3 regions of the Kitasatospora sp. NPDC058170 genome follow, and region 3 is predicted to be linked to each of the others. Evidence: riboswitches for the same ligand, from Rfam matches in the RefSeq annotation. Region 3 holds a riboswitch; each other region holds the start of a gene.
The links. Region 3 has a riboswitch for thiamine pyrophosphate ahead of thiO (glycine oxidase ThiO). Riboswitches for the same ligand answer to the same signal wherever they lie in the genome.
Positions count from the first base shown of each region.

Region 1: it holds a riboswitch for thiamine pyrophosphate, as region 3 does, so the genes downstream of both, thiC (phosphomethylpyrimidine synthase ThiC) here and thiO (glycine oxidase ThiO) in region 3, are expected to answer to the same signal.
Region 2: it holds a riboswitch for thiamine pyrophosphate, as region 3 does, so the genes downstream of both, ACFVVX_RS21390 (purine-cytosine permease family protein) here and thiO (glycine oxidase ThiO) in region 3, are expected to answer to the same signal.

Region 1 covers NZ_JBHVUV010000002.1:286,607-289,874, reverse strand. The annotation lists gene ACFVVX_RS04230 (SPFH domain-containing protein) at 1-650, opposite strand, end outside; gene ACFVVX_RS04225 (hypothetical protein) at 863-1,069, opposite strand; TPP riboswitch at 1,166-1,300, shown strand; gene thiC (phosphomethylpyrimidine synthase ThiC) at 1,296-3,149, shown strand.
Region 2 covers NZ_JBHVUV010000018.1:145,570-148,837, reverse strand. The annotation lists gene ACFVVX_RS21395 (S1C family serine protease) at 1-1,308, opposite strand, end outside; TPP riboswitch at 1,666-1,814, shown strand; gene ACFVVX_RS21390 (purine-cytosine permease family protein) at 1,807-3,268, shown strand, end outside.
Region 3 covers NZ_JBHVUV010000001.1:496,928-500,195, reverse strand. The annotation lists gene thiE (thiamine phosphate synthase) at 1-157, opposite strand, end outside; gene ACFVVX_RS02280 (Rv2175c family DNA-binding protein) at 157-522, opposite strand; gene ACFVVX_RS02275 (NAD(P)/FAD-dependent oxidoreductase) at 575-1,789, opposite strand; TPP riboswitch at 1,908-2,020, shown strand; gene thiO (glycine oxidase ThiO) at 2,023-3,180, shown strand; gene thiS (sulfur carrier protein ThiS) at 3,177-3,268, shown strand, end outside.

The DNA of each region.
Region 1 (3,268 bases), on a different contig from region 3:
GCCTCGGTGGCCTGGCGGTCCGCCTCGGCCTGGGCGATGCGGGCGTCGCGCATGACGGCGGCGGCGTGCGGGGCGGCGAGGTTCTGGATGTACCCCGTCGGGTCGATGATCTCCTGGATCTGCAGCGAGTCGATGATCAGGCCGAGCTTCTCCATCTCGGAGCCCGACGCGGCACGGGTCTCCCCGGTCAGCCGCTCGCGGTCGCGGATCATGTCCTCGACCGTCAACCCGCCGACGATGGACCGCAGATGACCGGCGAAGACGTTGTGGACCCGGTGGCCCATCATCTGCTGCTGGTCGAGGAAGCGGCGGGCCGCGTTGGCGATCGACACGGTGTCGTCGCCCACCTTGAAGATCACAACTCCCTTGACGTGCACCGGGATCCCCTGCGACGTCACGCACTCGACGTCCAGGTCCGCCTCGTTCAGGTCGAGGGAGAGCTTGCGCACCACCTGCACGCCCGGGGTGACGAGCGTGCCCCGGCCGGTGACGACCCGGAAGCCCAGGCCCTCGCCGACCCCCTCGGCGCGGTGCCGGGAGCCGGAGATGATCAGGGCCTCGTTGGGTTCGGCGACCCGCCACATGAGTTTGAAGAGAACGATCAGGATGACGATGGAGGCGACGACCGCCCCCGCGATGCCGATCAGCATCGGCGAATTCCCCCTTCAGGGCACACCGGTTCCGTGGCTGCGCTCTGTTGCAGGATGGCGCGGAACGCGGTGGCAGCAGGATTCTGCGCCTGTTGTGGATCAGTGGGAAGGACTTTTCGTCCCGACTTCGCTCCAGGACCGTCAAGACCGCGTCAAGGCTGCGTCAGGAGACCGGCAGGAGGGTGGCGGACGGCTGGTGACAGGACACGGTGTCAGCCCAGCGCGTGGGCGACGTAGACCGTGCGCGGCGGCTGGTACTCCACCACGACCACCGGGGTGCCGAGCGGCAGCACCTCGCCGGGCACGGCCGGGTACGCGAGGAACGCCTCCGTGCCCTGCCGCTCGCGGACGTGCACCAGCACCTCGCCGACCAGACCCGGACCGATCCTTCCGGTCACCCGACCGGTAGCCCCCACCATGCCGCCAGTGTGTCAGCCCTTCCCACTGGCTGGAACCCGTCTGGACCAGCGGCGATCCGCTCGCTACGGTGTTGGACGTCATGCGCAGGCAACACCGCCTGCGGACACGGGAGCTCGGAGCACCGGGCTGAGAGGGCGCTGAACGGCACGTCGGTGTACGTGCCAACCGCTGCGTCGACCGCAGGAACCTGACCGGGTAATGCCGGCGTAGGGAGTAGTAGGTCTGATGACCGCTTTTGAAGGACAGCCGCAGTCTGCCCGGACGTCCGCCGTCGGCAGCACCGCCAACAGCACCGCCGGCAGCAATGCCAGCAGCACCGCCACCGGCTACCCGACCCCGGCCTGGCGCAAGGCCTACCGCGAGGGGTCCCGCCCCGACCTCGCCGTCCCGTACCGCGAGGTCGTGCTCACCAACGGCCGGACCGTCCCCCTGTACGACACCTCCGGGCCCTACACCGACCCGGCGTACGAACCCGACGTGCGGCGCGGCCTGCCCGCGCTGCGCGACGCCTGGATCCGCCAGCGCGGCGACGTCGAGGAGTACGACGGCCGCGAGGCCCGCCCCGAGGACGACGGGATCAAGCACACCTCGCCGCGCGGGGGGAACCTGAGGAACCTGGACGCGGTCTTCCCCGGCCGGCCGCGCCGCCCGCTGCGGGGGCGCGGCGGCGCGGCCGTCACCCAGCTCGCGTACGCCAAGCGCGGGACCGTGACGCCGGAGATGGAGTTCGTGGCCCTGCGCGAGGGCCTGGCCCCGGAGTTCGTCCGCGCCGAGGTGGCCCGCGGCCGGGCCGTCATCCCGGTCAACGTGAACCACCCCGAGGTGGAGCCGGCCATCATCGGCACCAACTTCCTGGTGAAGATCAACGCCAACATCGGCAACTCCGCCGTCACCTCCTCGATCGAGGAGGAGGTGGAGAAGATGACCTGGGCCACCCGCTGGGGTGCCGACACCGTCATGGACCTCTCCACCGGCCGCAACATCCACACCACCCGCGAGTGGATCCTGCGCAACTCCCCCGTGCCGATCGGCACCGTGCCGCTCTACCAGGCACTGGAGAAGGTCGACGGCCGGGCCGAGGACCTGAGCTGGGAGGTCTACCGCGACACCGTCATCGAGCAGTGCGAGCAGGGCGTCGACTACATGACCGTCCACGCCGGCGTGCTGCTGCGCTACGTGCCGCTGACCGCCCGCCGCAAGACCGGCATCGTCTCACGGGGCGGCTCGATCATGGCCGCCTGGTGCCTGGCGCACCACCAGGAGAACTTCCTCTACACCAACTTCGAGGAGCTCTGCGACATCCTCGCCGCCTACGACGTCACCTTCTCGCTCGGTGACGGCCTGCGGCCCGGCTCCATCGCCGACGCCAACGACGAGGCGCAGTTCGCCGAGCTGCAGACTCTGGGCGAGCTGGGCCGGATCGCCCGCGAGCGCGACGTCCAGGTGATGATCGAGGGCCCGGGTCACGTCCCGATGCACAAGATCAAGGAGAACATGGATCTCCAGAAGGAGATCTGCGACGAGGCGCCGTTCTACACGCTCGGCCCGCTCACCACGGACGTCGCCCCCGGCTACGACCACATCACCTCGGGCATCGGCGCCGCGATGATCGCCTGGTGGGGCACCGCGATGCTCTGCTACGTCACGCCCAAGGAGCACCTGGGGCTGCCCAACCGGGACGACGTGAAGACCGGCGTCATCACCTACAAGATCGCCGCGCACGCCGCCGACCTGGCCAAGGGCCACCCCGGCGCCCAGGAGTGGGACGACGCTCTCTCCGACGCCCGCTTCGAGTTCCGCTGGGAGGACCAGTTCAACCTGGCCCTCGACCCGGAGACCGCGCGCTCCTTCCACGACGAGACCCTCCCCGCGGAGCCCGCCAAGACGGCCCACTTCTGCTCGATGTGCGGCCCGAAGTTCTGCTCGATGAAGATCTCCCAGCAGATCCGCGACGAGCACGGCGACGGCTCCAGCGCGGTCGCCTCCGGCTTCGACGCCGAGGCGCTGGCCGGCATGCAGGCCAAGTCCGAGGAGTTCGCCGCCCAGGGCAACCGGGTCTACCTCCCGCTGGCCGACTGACCTCGCACCGCAGACCGCGCCGCACCGGGAAGCGGAGGGGGCTTCCCGGCGCGGCGCTGCGGGCGCCCGCAGCGCCGCGCGGGTGCCGCTGTGCGTTGGCCGTCAACCGGTAGCGTGGT
Region 2 (3,268 bases), on a different contig from region 3:
GTTCATGTACGAGGACTGGGCGCCGGTCTCGTCGCCGGAGGCGACCGGGCGGTCCTTGGCGCTGATGATGCCGGTGGTGACGGTGGACTCCAGGCCGTACGGGGCACCGATGGCGATGGTGGCATCGCCGACGTTGACCTTGTCGGAGTCGGCCAGCGGGAGCGGGGTGAGCTTGCCCTTCGGCGTGTCGTCGAGCTTGACGACGGCGACGTCGTACCCCTCGGCGCGGCCCAGCACGGAGGCGCCGTAGGTGCTGCCGTCGGCGAACTTGACGGTCAGTTTGCCGCCGTTGGACGCGGGCGCGACCACGTGGTTGTTGGTCAGGATGTGGCCCTGGGTGTCGAAGACGAACCCGGTGCCGGTGCCGGACTCGCCGTTGCCCTGCGCCTTGATGGTGACGACGCTCGGCAGCGCCTTCTGCGCGATGCCCGCGACGGAGCCGGGGACGGGCTCGCTCTTCTGCGGGTTGTTGGCCTGGACGGTGGTGCTGCGGTGGTCGTCCGCGGCGCTGACGCTGCGGTCGTTGCGGTCCGCGACGGCGACGCCGACCGCGCCGCCGGCCACACCGGCGACCAGGGCGACAGCGGCGATCAGGGCGACCAGGCCGCCGCGCTTGCGGCTCGGGCCGCCGGGGCCGCCCGGGCCGGGCGCACCGGGGTACTCAGCCGGGTAGCCGAGCGGGCCGCCCGGGTAGCCGGGGCCGCCGGGCGTACCGGCGCCGGCCGCGCCGCCGGCCGTGGAGTCGTGCAGGCCCCAGCCGCCGAGCGGCTGGCCCGCGCCGAAGGGGTGCTGGGGGTGCGCCCCGGGCACTCCCGGGGCGGCCTGCGCTCCGGGGGCGGGCGGGGGGCCGTACGGGTCGTGCGGCGCGGCCGCGAGCGGGGCGGCGGGCGTCGCGTACGGGTTGGTCTCGTGCACCGCGTGCACCGCGGGCGCGACCGGTGCGACCGGCGCCGGGGCGACGGGCGCGGCCGGGGCCGGCGGCAGGACGGGCGGCGGCGCGTCGATGTACCCGGACCCGACCGGGGCCACCGGGGGCGCCTGGGTGACCGGGGCCTCGACCGGCTCCGGGGCACTGACCTTGCTGAACGCCAGCGTCGGCGTGAACCCGCCGGCGACGGGGGCCTCGGGAGCGGCCGCCGGGGCGGTCCCGGTCACCGGCTGGTCGGCCACGGGCGCCGCCCCGGGGGCGGGGGCGACGGACGCGGCCTGCTGCGCCGGACCGTCATGAGCAGGGCCCGCCACCCCCTGGCCGCCGGAGGGCTGCTCCCCCTGCGGCCCGGTGGACCCAACCTCGCGCTCGGTGCTCACGGACGACCTCCATAGCTGACAGGACCAAGAACCATAGTTTTTCGCACACCCGATTCGATTGCCGTAAGGACCCCTCTGAAGAACTCATAAGAATCCTTAGCCCGCCCCGACAGACCTGCCCGGCGAGCTGCCCGGCGACCTGCCCGGCAGACCGGCCCGGGGCACCGGTGAGGCCACCGGAACAGCCCCGCGGGCAGACCGACGAGCAGACCCACGAGCGGGCCCCGGACGGACCGGCGCACGCCCCCCGGCGCGCCGTTCACTCCGTCCACGACGGACACCCCTGACGTCCCGCGATGCGGACCGCAGGCCGTCTGGCCTTGGCGTTCACCGCCCCGCCGGTTAGCCTGTCGCTCCAAACTGACACGCGGGAGCTTGGACCGACCAGGCTGAGAGTGCGCTGGTCGACGGTACGTCACGGAATCCGTGGACGGATCGTCGAGGGGGCGCAGACCGCCGGAACCTGTCCGGGTAATGCCGGCGTAGGGAGTATCGGCCATGCCGCCTGCTTCGCCATCCTCTTCTTCGGGCGCGTCCGCGTCCAAGGATTTCCCCGAACCGTCCACGGCCGTTCACTCGGACGCCGACGGCCGCGCGCCCGGTTCCACGGCCGGCGCACCCGCCGCGACCTCGACCGCGGTGCTGGACCGGCCCGAGCAGGCCGGGGCCCGGGTCGAGGCCCCGCTGGTGCTGGACACCGAGCCGCCGCGCACGCTCCGCTTCCGGGACCACTTCGCGCTCTGGATGAACCTCGGCGTCAGCCTGATCGGCTTCACCACCGCCGCCACCGTGCTGGGCGCCCCGGGCAGCGAGCTGTCCCTGGCCGCCGCCGTGACCGCGATCGTGGTTGGCACGGTGGTCGGTACCGCGATGCTCGGCGTGGCCGCGCTGATCGGCGCCCGTACCGGCGCTCCCGCGATGGCCAACCTGCGCGGACTGTTCGGGACCCGCCTCTCGTACGTGCCGACGGTGCTGAACATCGTCCAGTGCATCGGCTGGGGCGTGTACGAGCTGCTGGTGATCGCGATGGGCGCGCAGACCGTCGCCCACACCGAGGGCTACCGCTGGCTCTTCGTCGTGCTGGCGGGCGCGGTGACCACCGCGCTGACCATCTGGCCGCTGGGCGCGATCGCCGTGCTGCGCCGCTTCGTGGCCGGAGCGGTGGCGGTCGCGATGGTGTACTTCACCGTCCAGCTGGGCCGCCAGGGCGTGCCCGACCCGGGCGCGGGCAACTGGCACGGCTTCCTGAAGGCCACCGACGCGATGATCGCCGTCTCGATCTCCTTCGTGCCGCTGGCCGCCGACTACACCCGGCACTCGCGCACCCCGCGCGCCGCGTTCTGGGGCAGCTTCTCCGGCTACACCGTCGCCCAGATCTGGTGCTACGTGCTCGGCCTCTTCGCGCTGCTGCAGTCCGGCGGCGACGCGACCCGGATCTTCGACTCCTTCCTGGGCGTCTGGGCCGGCTGGGCCTTCCTGCTGGTGCTGGTGCTGCGCGAGACCGACCAGTCCTTCGCCAACGTGTACTCGACGGCGATGTCGGTCCACAACCTGCTGCCGAAGGTGGACCGCCGGGTGCTGACCGGCGGCACCGGCCTGCTGATCACCGTGCTGGCACTGCAGATCACCGAGTTCACCGACTCGTACTACGCCTTCCTGGGCCTGATCGGCTCGGTGTTCGTGCCGATGTTCGCGGTGCTGGCGGTGGACTACTTCCTCGGCGCCGGCCGGCGCGGCTGGAACCTGGCCGACGACGCGCCGTCCCGCTGGATGATGCTGCTGCCGTGGGCGCTCGGCTTCGCGGTGTACCAGCTGATCGCGCCGACCGCGATCGCCGGCTGGTGGACGGACTTCTGGACCTCCGTCCAGGAGGCGCTGCACTTCACGCCGCAGGAGTGGACCTCGGCCTCGCTGTTCGGCTTCCTGGTGCCCGCCCTGGCCACCCTGGCGCTCACTGCGC
Region 3 (3,268 bases):
TGGCCTCCAGGCCCTTGTCCCGCAGCTGGACGATGTCCACCCCGCCGGCCAGCGCCGCGTCGAGGAACTGCGCGAGGTCGCCCTGCTCGCGACGGGCGTCGGTGCACAGGTAGAGCCGGGCGTCGGCGAGCCGCCGGCGCAGGGTGTCCGCCGCCATCAGATCAGCATCGCCTGGGCGCGGCGCTTCACCTCGGTGCCGCGGTTCTCCTGCAGTGCCTGGATCGGGCTGCCGGGCAGCGACGGGTCCTCGGTGAAGAGCCACTCCAGGATCTCCACGTCGTTGTACCCGCAGTCGCGCAGCACCGTCAGGGTGCCGGACAGGTGCTTGACCAGCCCGGTGCCGTCGATGAACGCGGCCGGTACCTGGAGCGACCTGTTCGGGCCGCGCCGGACGGCGATCAGCCCGCCGCTCTTGACCAGGTCGCGCACCTCGGTGACCCGCACCCCCCACTGCTCCGAGATGTCGGGCAGGTACATCCACTCGGTGACCAGGGATTCAATCTTGCTTTCGATCTCACTCACGCCACCAGACTGCCACCTCCGCGGCCCGCCGCGCACCAAACGCCCGTCCGCGCTACCCCGCGACGGCCGACTTCAGGGGCACGGCGGGGTCCGCCGCCCGGGCCGCGTCCAGTGCCGTGCCGCGCTCGATCAGCCGCCGCCCCTGGGTCAGATCGCGCGGGCGGTCCACCGTGAGCAGGGCCCGCAGCGCGCCGTCGCGCAGCCAGAGCACCGCCCAGGTCGGGTCCTGCGGGGAGCCGCGGTGGACGAGCTCGTCGCCCTCGCCGTGCCGTCCGGCGTACTGCACCATCCGGCCGAACTGCTCCGACCAGAAGTACGGCACCGGGTCGTACGGCGCGTGCGCGCCGAGCACGGAGGCGGCGGCCGCCTCTCCCGACTGCAGCGCGTGGTCCCAGTGCTGGACGGTCAGCCGGGCGCCGGAGCGCGCCGAGGGGTAGCTGACGCAGTCCCCCGCCGCGAAGACCCCGGGCAGGCCGGTGCGCAGCCGCTCGTCCACCAGGACGGCCCCGGCGGCGTCCAGCGCGACCCCGGAGCCGGCCAGCCAGCCGGTCGCCGGGCGGGCGCCGATCCCGACCACCACCTCGTCGGCGGGCAGGTGCGAGCCGTCCGCCAGCAGGACCGCGCCGGGCTCCACGGCCGCGACGCCGACGCCGCAGCGCAGCGCGACCCCGGCCTCGGCGTACCAGGCGGCCATCGCCCGGCCGATCTCGACGGGCAGTGCGGCGGGGACGGGCGCCGGGCCCGCCTCGACCACGGTGACCTCGCAGCCGGCCGCCCGGGCGGCGGTGGCCACCTCGGCGCCGATCCAGCCCGCGCCGACCAGCACCAGGCGCAGGCCGGGCCGGAGCAGGGCGCGCAGGGCCAGCGCGTCGTCCAGGGTGTGCAGCACATGGGCGCGCTCGGCGCCGGGCAGGGCCCGCGGGGCGGCCCCGGTGGCGATCACCAGGGCGTCGTACGGCAGGTCGCCGTCGTCGGTGTGCAGCATGCCGGGGGTGTGCGGCGTGCCGGGGGTGAGGCCGGTGGCGCGGCGGCCGGTGAGCAGCTCGACGCCCAGCTGCGGGAGGTCGATGTCGAGCGTGGTGGCGTCGGCCTTGCGGAGCAGCACCTCCTTGGAGAGCGGCGGCCGGTCGTACGGCGCGTGCGGCTCCTCGCCGACCAGGACGATCCGCCCCTGCCAGCCGCCCCGCCGCAACCCCGCCGCGCACTGCGCCCCGGCCAGCCCGGCACCGACGACGACCACCCGATCCGTCCCGCTCAGCTCTCCCACGCCGTCACTGTACCCAGCCGCCCCGGACGCCCGGGGCGGCCCCCGGACGGGCCCGGGGCGGGCGCTGTCCACCCCTCGTACGCGCCTTCGGCGGCGGCAACCCCCGGAGTTAAGGTGGGGGCACCATCACGGGAGCCCGGCGAACCGGGCTGAGAGGCGGGCTGGCACGGCCCGCGACCGTCCGAACCTGATCCGGGTCATTCCGGCGAAGGGAGAGAGCGACTTTGACACGCTTGGCACCGGGTACCCACGCCGACGTCCTGGTGATCGGCGGGGGCGTCATCGGCCTCGCCGTCGCCTGGCGGGCGGCACAGCGCGGGCTGCGGGTCGTCGTGGTCGACCTGGACCCCGGCGGCGGCGCCGCCCGGGTCGCGGCGGGCATGCTCGCACCGGTCACCGAACTCCAGTACGGCGAGGAGCCGCTGCTGCGCCTCGGAATGGCCTCCAACGAGCGGTACGCCGCCTTCGCGGCCGAGCTCACCGAGGCGAGCGGCGGCGAGGACACCGGTTACCGCCGGTGCGGCACCATCGCCGTCGCCCTCGACTCCGACGACCGCGAGGAGCTCCGCGAGCTGCACGCCTTCCACCGGCGGCTCGGCCTGGACTCGCACTGGCTGACCGGCCGTGAGGCCCGCAAGCTCGAACCCATGCTGGCCCCCGGGGTCCGCGGCGGCCTGCACGTCACCGACGACCACCAGGTGGACGGCCGCCGGCTGCTCACCGCTCTGCTGCTGGCCGGCGAGGCCGCGGGCGTCGTCGTCCGGCGTGCCGAGGCGGTCGAGCTGCTGGTCGCGGGCGACCGGGCGGTCGGTGCCCGGCTGTCCACCGGCGAGAGCGTCACCGCCGACCAGGTCGTGCTCGCCGCCGGCCCCCGCAGCCATCTGCTGCCCGGTCTGCCCGAGGGCGTGCTGCCCGCGATCCGCCCGGTCAAGGGCCAGATCCTGCGGCTGCGCGTCCCCGCGCCCTACCGGCCGTTCCTCTCCCGCAACGTCCGCGCGGTGGTGCGCGGCCAGCACCTCTACCTGGTGCCGCGCGAGGACGGCGAGCTGGTGATCGGCGCGACCAGCGAGGAGCAGGGCTACGACACCACCGTCACCGCCGGCGGGGTGTACGAGCTGCTGCGCGACGCCCACGAGCTGGTCCCCGGCATCACCGAGCTGCCGCTGGTGGAGACCTGCGCCGGCCTGCGCCCGGGCTCGCCGGACAACGCGCCGCTGCTCGGTCCGACCGCACTGCCCGGCCTGGTCGCCGCCACCGGGCACTACCGCAACGGCGTCCTGCTCACCCCGGTGACGGGCGACCTGGTCGCCGAGTACCTGGCCACCGGCACGACGCCCGAGCTCGCCGAACCGTTCTCCCCCACCCGCTTCACCACGAAGGTCCCCGCATGAGCGAGATCGAACTCACCGTCAACGGCGAGCCCCGCCAGGTGCCCGCCACGACCACCCTCGCCGAGGTGGTGGCCGCCCTCAGCCAGGC